Linked DNA regions of Kitasatospora fiedleri. The protein of the gene in region 2 interacts with the protein of the main gene of each other region in a pairwise test. Links are inferred from orthologs where the notes say so. Each region holds a gene or a part of one and is shown on either strand. Other genes may lie near its edges.

Region 1 (5,051 bases), 2.7 Mb from region 2 along the record:
GGTGGCCCGCCGTCGTGTCGCCGTCTGCGCACCGTTCCACCCCCTGAGGAGCAAGACCGTGAAGACGATCGAAGACCTGGAGGTCTCCGGCAAGCGGGTGTTCGTCCGCGCCGACCTCAACGTGCCGCTGTCCGGTGACACCATCACCGACGACGGCCGGATCCGTGCCGTCGCGCCGACCATCGCCAAGCTCGTCGAGCGCGGCGCGCGCGTGGTCGTCGCCTCGCACCTGGGCCGTCCCAAGGGCGAGCCGGACCCGAAGTTCTCCCTCGCGCCGGTGGCGGTCCGCCTCGGCGAGATCCTCGGCCGTCCGGTGGCGTTCGCCACCGACACCGTCGGGGAGAGCGCGAAGGCCACCGTCGCCGCCCTCGGCGACGGCGAGGTCACGCTGCTGGAGAACCTGCGCTTCAACGCCGGCGAGACCGCCAAGGACGACGCCGAGCGCGGCGCGTTCGCCGACCAGCTGGCCGCCCTCGCGGACCTGTACGTCGGCGACGGCTTCGGCGCGGTGCACCGCAAGCACGCCTCCGTCTACGACCTCCCGGCCCGGCTGCCGCACGCGGTCGGCGACCTGATCGCCACCGAGGTGGGCGTCCTCAAGCGCCTCACCGAGGACGTCGCCCGCCCGTACGTGGTGGTGCTCGGCGGCTCGAAGGTCTCCGACAAGGTCGGCGTGATCGAGAACCTGCTCGGCAAGGCCGACCGCATCCTGATCGGCGGCGGCATGATGTACACCTTCATCGCGGCCCAGGGCCACGGCGTGGGCGCCTCGCTGCTCCAGGAGGACCAGATCCCGGTCGTCCAGGACTACCTGAAGCGCGGCGCCGAGCAGGGCGTCGAGTTCGTGGTCCCGCTGGACACCGCGGTCTCCGGCAGCTTCCCGGACGTCAAGACCGGCGCCCCGGTCGAGGACTACGCGGTGGTCGACGTGGACGCGATCCCGGACGGCGCGCTCGGCCTGGACATCGGCCCGAGGACCGCCCAGCTGTTCGCGGAGAAGATCGCCGACGCGAAGACCGTGTTCTGGAACGGCCCGATGGGCGTCTTCGAGCACCCGGCGTTCGCCGACGGCACCCGGGCGGTCGCCCAGGCGCTGCTCGACTCCGACGCGTTCACCGTGGTCGGCGGCGGCGACTCGGCGGCGGCGGTGCGCACCCTGGGGTTCGACGAGGCGAAGTTCGGACACATCTCGACCGGCGGTGGCGCGAGCCTCGAGTACCTGGAGGGCAAGACCCTTCCCGGTCTCGCCGCCCTGGAGGACTGAGAAAGACATGACTGAGCGTCTCCCGCTGATGGCGGGCAACTGGAAGATGAACCTCGACCACCTCGAGGCCATCCAGCACACCCAGAAGCTGGCGTTCTCGCTGGCCGACAAGGACTACGAGGCCGTCGAGGTCGCCGTCCTGGTCCCGTTCACCGACCTGCGCTCGGTGCAGACCCTGGTCGACGGCGACAAGCTGAAGCTCAAGTACGGCTCGCAGGACATCTCGCAGCACGACGGCGGGGCCTACACCGGCGAGGTCTCCGGCCCGATGCTGGCCAAGCTCAAGGTCGCCTACGCGGTGATCGGGCACTCCGAGCGCCGCCAGTACCACGGCGAGAACGAGGAGATCGTCAACGCCAAGGTGAAGGCCGCCTACCGCAACGGGATCACCCCGATCCTGTGCATCGGCGAGCCGCTGGAGATCCGCAAGGCCGGCACCCACGTCGCGTACACCCTGGCCCAGCTCGACGGCGCCCTCGACGGCGTCCCGGCCTCGGACGCCGAGAGCATCGTCGTCGCGTACGAGCCGGTCTGGGCGATCGGCACCGGCGAGGTGGCCACCCCCGAGGACGCGCAGGAGGTCTGCGGCGCGATCCGGGCCCGGCTCGCCGAGCTGTACGGCGCCGAGCTGGCCGGCAAGGTCCGCGTGCTGTACGGCGGTTCGGTGAAGTCCTCGTCGGCGGCCGGTCTGATGGCCAAGCCCGACGTCGACGGCGGCCTGATCGGCGGCGCCTCCCTGGACGCCGACGAGTTCGTCAAGATCGTGCGCTACCGTGAGCAGGCAGTAGGCTAACGCCACTGCAGCAACGTAGGCTTTGGGGCCGGACCGCGAGGAGCGGGCCCGGCCCCTTCGCCGAAGATTCGAGAGAGTTGGTCCGTCGTGGTTCTCGGGTTCGAGATTGCTCTGATCGTCCTCAGCGTGCTGCTGATCCTGCTGGTGCTGCTGCACAAGGGCAAGGGCGGCGGTCTGTCCGACATGTTCGGTGGCGGCGCGGCCTCGACCGGTGGCGGCTCCGCGGTGGCCGAGCGCAACCTCGACCGCATCACCGTGATCCTCGGGATCTCGTGGTTCGCGTGCATCGTGGTGCTCGGGCTGCTGCTCAAGAACAACTGACAGGAAGTCGGCGGGCGATGGTGGCGCCGGCTTAACTCGCGCTTACACTAGGACGACTTCGCCACCGTCCGCCCAGCCGCGGCCGGACGGCACCAGCACGCAGGGAGTCAGACCGTGGCAAGTGGCAACGCGATCCGAGGCAGCCGAGTCGGCGCCGGCCCGATGGGCGAGGCGGAGCGCGGTGAATCCGCCCCGCGCAACCGCATCTCCTTCTGGTGCGCCAACAAGCACGAGACCCGCCCCAGCTTCGCCGCCGAGGCGGCGATCCCGGACACCTGGGACTGCCCGCGCTGCGGCTTCCCCGCCGGCCAGGACGAGCACAACCCGCCCGCCCCGGCCCGCAACGAGCCCTACAAGACCCATCTCGCCTACGTCCGCGAGCGCCGCACCGACGCCGACGGCGAGGCGATCCTCGCCGAGGCGCTGGCCAAGCTGCGCGGCGAGATCTGAGCGCGCCAGCAGGTCCGTACGAGAAGAGCCGCCCACCCGGAGAGTCCTCCGGGTGGGCGGCTCCTTTCCGCGCCGGTGCGTCAGGCGAGCTTGCCCGCCGCCTTCTCGTCGAGCAGCCACAGGGTCCGCTCGGTGCCGGTGACCGCGCCGGCCGGGGCCGTGGCGGCGCCGGGGGCGGTGCGGGCCAGGGCGACCGCGTCGGCCTTGTCCTCGCCGGCGGCCAGCAGCCACACCTGGCGGGCGTGGTGCAGGGCGGGGAGGGTGAGGGAGAGGCGGGTGGGCGGGGGCTTGGGGGAGTCGTGGACGGCGATGACCGTGCCGTCGCTCCGCCCGGTGCCGGGGTGGCCGGGGAAGAGCGAGGCGACGTGCGCGTCCGGGCCGACGCCCAGCAGCAGGACGTCGAACAGCGGCAGCCGCTCGCCGGGGGCGGCGGCCGCGGCCAGTTCGGCGGCGTAGCGTTCGGCGGCCCGCTCGGCGGTGGTGGTGCCGTCGGCCGGGGGCATCTCGTGCACCCGGGCGCCGAGCGGCCGGACGGCGTCCAGGAACGCGGCGGCCTGGACGGCGTTGCGCTCCGGGTCGCCGGCCGGGAGGTAGCGCTCGTCGCCCCACCACAGGTCGACGTGCGCCCAGTCGACCGCGTCGCGCGCCGGGTGGGCGGCGAGCGCGGCCAGCAGGGCGTTGCCGTTGCGGCCGCCGGTGAGCACCAGGTGCGCGGTGCCGCGGGCGGCCTGGGCGTCGGCCGTGGTGGTGAGCAGCCGGGCGGCGGCGGCCTGGGCGAGCAGCGCCGCGTCCCGGTGGACCAGGACCCGGTCGGTGCTCACTGGCCGCTCCGCTTGCGCGGGGCGGTCTTCTCGGCCGTCGCGGCCTTCTTGGCGGGGGCCGCCTTCTTGGCCGGGGCGGCCTTGCCGGGCAGCTTGGCGCTGACCCGGGCCGGGGCGGCGACGGCGGCCTCGACCACCTTGCCCTCCTCCGCCGGAGCGTCCGGAGCGTCGTCCGGAGCGTCCCCGGCCTCCGCCGCCGCGTGGGCCTCCACGGTGCCGCCGGGGCCCGCGTGCTCGACTCCGGCGATCCGCTCGCGCAGCCGGTCGACCGGGGTGCGGACGGCGGTGGCGTAGATGTCGTCGGGGTCGAGGCGGCGCAGTTCCTCGGCGATCAGCTCGGCGGTGTCGCGGCGCTTGAGGGCGACCATCCGGTCGGGCGCGCCGGGCATGCAGAGCGTGCCGAGCAGGCCGTCGGGGCGGTCGAGCGTGATGTCGCCGTCCTCGGTGTGCAGCCGCACCGCGGTGATGCCGGGGCCGCCGGTGACGACCCGCTCGACCGGGACGCGCAGCCGGTTGTTCAGCCACAGGCCGAGCAGTTCGACGCTGGGGTTGTACGACTCGCCCTCGACCACCGCGCCGGTGATCTCGACGTCGCGCTGGTCCAGGGCGGCGGCCAGCATGGAGCGCCAGCCGGTGATCCTGGTCCAGGCGAGGTCGGTGTCGCCGGGGGTGTAGCCGGCCGCCCGCTGGGCGAGCTGGCCGACCGGGGACTCGGCGGTCACCGCGTCGGTGATCCGCCGCTGGGCGAGCGCGCCGAGCGGGTCCTGGGCCGGGTTGAGCGGCGCGTTGTCCGGCCACCAGACCACCACGGGGGCGTCCGGCAGCAGCAGCGGCAGCACCACGGACTGGGCGTGCGCGGCGAGTTCGCCGTGCATGCGCAGGATGACGGTCTCGCCGCTGCCCGCGTCGGTGCCGACCAGGATCTCCGCGTCGAGCCGGGTCTCGGCCCGGGCGCGGGGCGAGCGCCCGGCCCGCTTGATGACGGCCAGGATGCGCGAGGGGTGCTCGCGGGAGGCGTCGTTGGCGGCCTTGAGCGCGTCGTACGCGCTGCCCTCGTCCGTCACGATCACCAGGGTCAGCACCATGCCGGCGGCGGTCGAGCCGCTCTCCCGCCGGGCGTTCATCAGGGCTGCGTTGATCTTGCTGGACGTGGTGTCCGTCAGGTCGATCTTCATGGCCGGCGCCAGCTCCTGCCGTCTCGTGCGAGCATCTCGTCCGCCTCGACCGGGCCCCAGGTGCCGGCCGGGTACTGCGCGGGCTTGCCGTTGGCTTCCCAGTACTGCTCGATCGGGTCGAGGATCTGCCAGGACAGCTCGACCTCCTGGTGCCGCGGGAAGAGGTTCGCGTCGCCGAGCAGGACGTCCAGGATGAGGCGCTCGTACGCCTCCGGGCTGGACTCGGT
Region 2 (6,235 bases):
GGCCAGGACGTCCGGGTCGGTGTCGTCGGCGTGGACTGCGGCGGCCTTGGCGAGGCGGATCGGGCCGGCCAGGACGACCCGGCCGAGCGAGGCCTGGTCCTGGTACTCGTCGCCGGGGAACGGCGTCACCGCCGAGTCGGCGACCTCGACGGCCAGCACCACCCGGCGGCGCGGGGCGTCCGGGTCGGCGGCCAGCAGCCGGACCGAGGAGAGCGCCGCCCGGTTGAGGGCCGCGTACTCCAGCTCCTCCAGGTCGTCGCTGACGTACCACTCGCGCAGCGCGGGCGTCACGGCGTAGGCGACGCTCTGCTCCAGGACGCCCTCGGGGTGCGCCACCGCCAGGTCCTTCAACGTGGTCGGCACGTACACGCGCATCGGGGCACCCTTCTGACGGTCTCACTGTGCGACGGGTCAAGAATACGCAGCCCGCCGGGCGGCCCGCGATGGCCCTCCGGCGCCCGGCCCCTGCGCCGATCAGGTCACCGCCGACGTCCCCCTACGGGCCGTTCCGCGGCCCGAGCCGCCGTCAACTCCGCGCTCCGGCACCGGCCGCACCACCGTTGCGGCCGACGGGCCGCCACCCGTACGGGTGGATTTCCGGGCATCGCCGCAGCCGCCGGAAACCCCTTGGCCCGCCCTCCGCCCGCCCGGTAGCAAAGGCCCCGGCAGCATCACTGCCACTGACACTCCCGCCACCGAGAGGGCCACGATGACCGAGCAGATGACCGAGCAGCAGCTCACCCGGACGTCCGGCCCCCGGATCCGTCCACTGGTCCGCCCCGCCCCCGCCACCCGCCGACCGGTCCGCCACCCCCACCCGATCCCGGCCCCAACACCGACCCCGGCCGCGCACCCCCACCCGCACCCGCACCCCCACCCGCCCGGCGACGGCCCGCGCCCGGTCCGCAGCCCGCGCGCGGCCTGCGACGGGCCCCGCCCGCCGTACCGCCCCCGGACGGCCGCGCCCGGCAGCAGCGGGCACGCCGAGCTCGCGGGGCGGTTCGCGCACCGGCTGGTGGAGGTGCTGTGCGGGGCCCGCCCGGTGCACCAGTTGCAGCGGCACACCACCCTGCCGGGCTTCCACCAGCTCGCGGCGCTGGTCCGGACCGGCCCGCTGCGCCCGCGCGGCCGCACCCAGCGCCCGCGGCTGGGCCGGGTGCACGACTGCGCGCCGGGCCCGGGCGCGGTGGAGGCGTGCGTGCGGGTGGAGCTCGGCCCCCGGCACCACCTGCTGGCCTTCCGGCTGGAGCGGCACACCCGCACCGGCCAGTGGCAGTGCGCCGCCGTGGAGACCGGATGAGGCCCGGGAACGCGGCGGGGCGCCGCCCCCCGGAGGAAGCGGCGCCCCGTTCAACGCAAGCGGGTCCGGGCTCAGGCCTTGCGGCGCCGGCCGCCCTTCGCCGCCTTGGCGGCCTTGCGGCGCTCGGCGCGGGTCAGGCCGTCGCCCTCGTCGAGCGGGCCGTCCTCCTCGAAGTCGCCCTCGATCACGCCGCCGCCGACCTGGTCGGACGGGGCGATGTAGTGGAGCTTCTTGCGCTCGGGGGCCTCCAGGCCCTTGGCGCGGATCTCCGGGCGGGCGGCCGGGACGGCGGCGTCCTTCTCCAGCTTGTCGAGCAGCACCTGCTCGTCGTCCGGGACCGGGACCTCCTCGACCTGCTGCTCGACCTGGACCTCCAGGTTGAACAGGTAGCCGACGGACTCCTCCTTGATGCCCTCCATCATCGCGGAGAACAGGTCGAAGCCCTCGCGCTGGTACTCGACCAGCGGGTCGCGCTGGGCGTAGGCGCGCAGCGCGATGCCCTCCTGGAGGTAGTCCATCTCGTAGAGGTGCTCGCGCCAGCGGCGGTCGAGCACCGAGAGGACGACCCGGCGCTCCAGCTCGCGCATGATCTGCTCGCCGAGCTGGTCCTCGCGGCGGCCGTACGCGGCGGCGATGTCCTCCTGGATGACCTTGGTGAGGTACTCGGGGGTGAGACCGCCCTGGTCCGCGGCCTCCTCCTCCAGCTCGTCCAGGTCGAGCGAGACCGGGTAGAGCTGCTTGAGCGCGGTCCACAGCTTGTCGAGGTCCCAGTCGTCCTCGAAGCCCTCGCCGGTGGCGGCGTTGACGTACGCGGCGACGGTGTCGTCCATGAAGTGGCCGACCTGCTCCTGCAGGTCCTCGCCCTCCAGGACGCGGCGACGCTCGCCGTAGATGACCTCGCGCTGGCGGTTGAGGACCTCGTCGTACTTGAGGACGTTCTTGCGGATCTCGAAGTTCTGCTGCTCGACCTGGGTCTGCGCGGAGGCGATGGCGCGGGTGACCATCTTCGACTCGATCGGCACGTCCTCCGGGACGTTCGCCATCGACAGCACGCGCTCGACCATGCCGGCCTTGAACAGGCGCATCAGGTCGTCGCCCAGCGACAGGTAGAACCGGGACTCGCCCGGGTCGCCCTGGCGGCCGGAGCGGCCGCGCAGCTGGTTGTCGATCCGGCGGGACTCGTGCCGCTCGGTGCCCAGGACGTACAGGCCGCCGATCTCCTGCACCTCCTCCTGCTCCGCCTTGACCGCGGCCTTGGCCTTCTCCATCGCGGCCGGCAGCGCGGCCTCGTACTCCTCCGGGGTCTCCTCCGGGGTGATGCCGCGCTGGGCCAGCTCGGCGGCGGCCAGGTGCTCGGGGTTGCCGCCGAGCATGATGTCGGTGCCGCGGCCGGCCATGTTGGTGGCGACGGTGACGGCGCCCTTGCGGCCGGCCTGGGCGACGATCTGCGCCTCGCGCTCGTGGTGCTTGGCGTTCAGCACCTCGTGCGGGATGCCGCGCTTGCGCAGCTCCTGCGACAGGTACTCGGACTTCTCGACCGAGACGGTGCCGACCAGGACCGGCTGGCCCTTCTCGTGGCGGTCGGCGATGTCCTCGACCACGGCGGCGAACTTGGCCGGCTCGGACTTGTAGATCAGGTCGGGCTGGTCGATCCGCTTGGGGTTCTTGTTGGTCGGGATCGGGACCACGCCGAGCTTGTAGATCTGGTGGAACTCGGCCGCCTCGGTGGTGCCGGTACCGGTCATGCCGGACAGCTTGTCGTACAGGCGGAAGAAGTTCTGCAGGGTGATGGTGGCCAGCGTCTGGTTCTCGTTCTGGACCTCGACGCCTTCCTTGGCCTCGATCGCCTGGTGCATGCCCTCGTTGTAGCGGCGGCCGGCCAGGATGCGGCCGGTGTGCTCGTCGACGATCATCACCTCGCCGTTGATGACGACGTAGTCCTTGTCGACCTTGTAGAGCTCCTTGGCCTTGATGGCGTTGTTCAGGAAGCCGACCAGCGGGGTGTTCACCGACTCGTAGAGGTTGTCGATGCCCAGGTAGTCCTCGACCCGGGAGACGCCCTCCTCCAGGATGCCGACGGTGCGCTTCTTCTCGTCGACCTCGTAGTCGCGGTCGATCTTGAGGCGCTGCACCAGCTTGGCGAAGTCGTTGTACCACTTGGTGGCCTGGTCCGCCGGGCCCGAGATGATCAGCGGGGTGCGGGCCTCGTCGATCAGGATCGAGTCGACCTCGTCGACGATCGCGAAGTTGTGGCCGCGCTGCACCAGTTCGTCCTGCGACCACGCCATGTTGTCGCGCAGGTAGTCGAAGCCGAACTCGTTGTTGGTGCCGTACGTGATGTCCATCCCGTACTGGCGCTTGCGCTCGGCCGGCGACATGTTCGCCAGGATCACGCCGACCTCCAGGCCCAGGAAGCGGTGCACCCGACCCATCCACTCCGAGTCGCGCTCGGCGAGGTAGTCGTTGACGGTGATCAGGTGCACGCCCTTGCCGGTCAGCGCGTTCAGGTACGCGGGCAGGGTGCCGACCAGGGTCTTGCCCTCGCCGGTGCGCATCTCCGCGACGTGCCCGTAGTGCAGGGCGGCGCCGCCCATGATCTGCACGTCGTAGTGGCGCTGCCCCAGGACGCGCTTGGCGGCCTCGCGGACGGTCGCGAACGCCTCGGGGAGGATGTCGTCGAGGCTCTCGCCGTCGGCCAGGCGGGTCTTGTACTCGTCGGTCAGCGCGCGCAGCTCTTCGTCGGTGAGGTTGACGAAGTCCTCTTCGATCGAGTTGACCTGGGCGGCAATCCGCTGCAGTTTGCGGAGGATCTTGCCCTCGCCTGCGCGCAGGATCTTGTCGAAGACGGACACGTGAGCGGGCTCCTTGCCTCATTCGGCTCTGGATGACTGCCGGTGGGGAGTCCACCCCACCGTACGGGCCATCGTATGCGAGGAGTCCGAGCGGCCGGGAGGTCCGTCAGCACGGTATTCCTGTGTCACCCCTGGGAGCACATCGTCCGATGCCGGGTCCAAACGGTCAAAGCGGTTCGCCGACGGCCGGTTGTCAGTGCCCGCGCCTAGCCTCGCCCCATGGCCGAGACCTTTGCCGAGACGTTCTCCGAAACCTCCGCCGCGGCCGCCGCGACGCCCGCGCCCGCCGTCCGGATCACCGCCGACCACGCCCGCCGGCTCGCGCTGCGCGCCCAGGGCCTGCTCGGCTCCCCCGACCGCCGCTCCGGCCCGCAGGGCGTGCTGCGGCAGCTCGGCGCCGTCCAGCTGGACACCATCTCGGTGCTGGCCCGCTCGCACGAGCTGGTGCCGTACGCCCGGCTCGGCGCGGTCGGCCGCCGCCCGGTCGAGCAGGCGTACTGGGGTCGGGGCACCGCCTTCGAGTACTGGTCGCACGCGGCCTGCGTGCTGCCGATCGAGGAGTGGCCGCTGTTCGCGTTCCGCCGCCGCGCCTACCGGGACAAGGGCCGGGTCTGGGGCCACCGGGTCTCGCCGGAGGCGTACGCCCGGGTGATCGACCAGCTGCGCGCCGAGGGCCCGCTGACCTCGACCGCGCTCGGCGGCGCCAAGCGGACCTCGGAGTGGTGGGACTGGTCCGACACCAAGATCGCCGTGGAGCGGGCGCTGGCCTTCGGTGACGTGGTGGTCACCGAGCGGCGCGGCTGGAAGCGGGTCTACGACCTGGCCGAACGGGCCGTCCCGGCCGAGCTGTTCGAGCAGGACCCGACCGACGCCGAGTGCCTGGTGCGGCTGGTGGCGCAGGCCGGGGCCGCGCTGGGCGTGGCCACCCGGGCCGACCTGATGGACTACCACCGCCTCAAGGGCGCCCAACTGGCCGCCGCGCTCCCGGAGTCGGGCCTGGTCCCGGTCGAGGTGGAGGGCTGGGGCGCCCCCGCCTGGGCCGACCCGACGGCGCTGGCCGCGGAGCCGCGCGGGCGCCACCGCACCACCCTGCTCTCCCCGTTCGACTCGCTGGTCTGGGACCGCCCGCGCACCGAGCGGATCTTCGGCATGAGCCACCGCCTGGAGGCGTACACCCCCAAGCACAAGCGGGTGCACGGCTACTTCGCGATGCCGCTACTGGCCGCCGGCCGGCTGGTCGGCCGGGTCGACCCGGCCCGCGAGGGCAGCGTCCTGGTGGCCCGTCAGGTCTCGCTGGACGCGCCGAAGTTCGTCCCCGCGCTGGCCGAGGCGCTGCGCGAGGCCGCCGACTGGGTGGGCTGCTCGGACGTCCGGGTGGAGCGGCTGGCGGACGAGTCGCTGCGGCCGGAGCTGGAGCGGCTGCTGGGCTGAGCCGTTGCCGGGCCGGGCCAAGCCGGGCCGAGCCGCCGCCCGGCCGAACGGACGCCGGGCCGAAGGGCTGCGGGGGCCGAACGGCGACGGCCGCCGGGCCCGGTCGGGTCCGGCGGCCGTTCCCGGCTCGCGCTCAGCCTATTTCGAGGATCTTCTCACGCATCGCGTACACCACCGCCTCCATCCTGGAGTGCAGTTGGAGCTTCTCCAGGATGTTGCGCACGTGGTTCTTGACGGTGTTCTCGCTGATGAACAGCTCCTTGGCGATCTCCCGGTTGTTCATCCCGGTGGCCACCAGCTTGAGCACCTCCAGCTCCCGGTCGGTGAGCCGGGGCGCAGGCAGCAGCTCCCGGTCGTCCGAGCGGCGCTGGATCATCGACTTGAACTCGGTCAGCAGCTTGGCCGCCATCGACGGGCTGATCTGCGACTGCCCGTCGGCCACCGCGCGGATCGCGGTGGCCACCTCGTCGGTGGAGATCTCCTTCAGCAGGTAGCCGGTGGCCCCCGCCTTGATCGCCTCGTAGAGGTCGGCCTCCTCGTCGCTGATCGTCAGCATGATGATCTTGGCGCTGGGCACCACGTCCTTGATCGCGGTGCACGCCTCGATGCCGCTGCGCCGGGGCATCCGGACGTCCATCAGGATGATGTCCGG

What was found.
Region 1: the proteins of secA (region 2) and secG interact in binary tests that used the Escherichia coli proteins (3 or more experiments, as listed by UniProt). The link is inferred for Kitasatospora fiedleri from one-to-one orthologs.

Annotation. Positions count from the first base shown.
Region 1 is NZ_OX419519.1:5,613,541-5,618,591, forward strand. The notes cover bases 1,069-3,761. They hold secG (preprotein translocase subunit SecG), read left to right. Parts: upstream 1,069-2,144; coding sequence 2,145-2,378; downstream 2,379-3,761. Other genes in these bases: QMQ26_RS25550 (phosphoglycerate kinase), read left to right, coding at 1,069-1,264; tpiA (triose-phosphate isomerase), read left to right, coding at 1,272-2,057; QMQ26_RS25565 (RNA polymerase-binding protein RbpA), read left to right, coding at 2,541-2,828; pgl (6-phosphogluconolactonase), read right to left, coding at 2,909-3,649; opcA (glucose-6-phosphate dehydrogenase assembly protein OpcA), read right to left, coding at 3,646-3,761. Also shown: more of QMQ26_RS25550, read left to right, coding at 59-1,068; more of opcA, read right to left, coding at 3,762-4,824; zwf (glucose-6-phosphate dehydrogenase), read right to left, coding at 4,821-5,051. UniProt on the Escherichia coli protein: Subunit of the protein translocation channel SecYEG. Overexpression of some hybrid proteins has been thought to jam the protein secretion apparatus resulting in cell death; while this may be true it also results in FtsH-mediated degradation of SecY.
Region 2 is NZ_OX419519.1:2,904,411-2,910,645, forward strand. What follows is about bases 1,172-4,518. They hold secA (preprotein translocase subunit SecA), read right to left. Parts: upstream 4,153-4,518; coding sequence 1,372-4,152; downstream 1,172-1,371. Other genes in these bases: QMQ26_RS13405 (Rv3235 family protein), read left to right, coding at 1,172-1,300; QMQ26_RS13415 (winged helix-turn-helix domain-containing protein), read left to right, coding at 4,372-4,518. Also shown: QMQ26_RS13400 (DUF6912 family protein), read right to left, coding at 1-375; more of QMQ26_RS13405, read left to right, coding at 710-1,171; more of QMQ26_RS13415, read left to right, coding at 4,519-5,583; QMQ26_RS13420 (response regulator), read right to left, coding at 5,717-6,235. UniProt on the Escherichia coli protein: Required for protein export, interacts with the SecYEG preprotein conducting channel.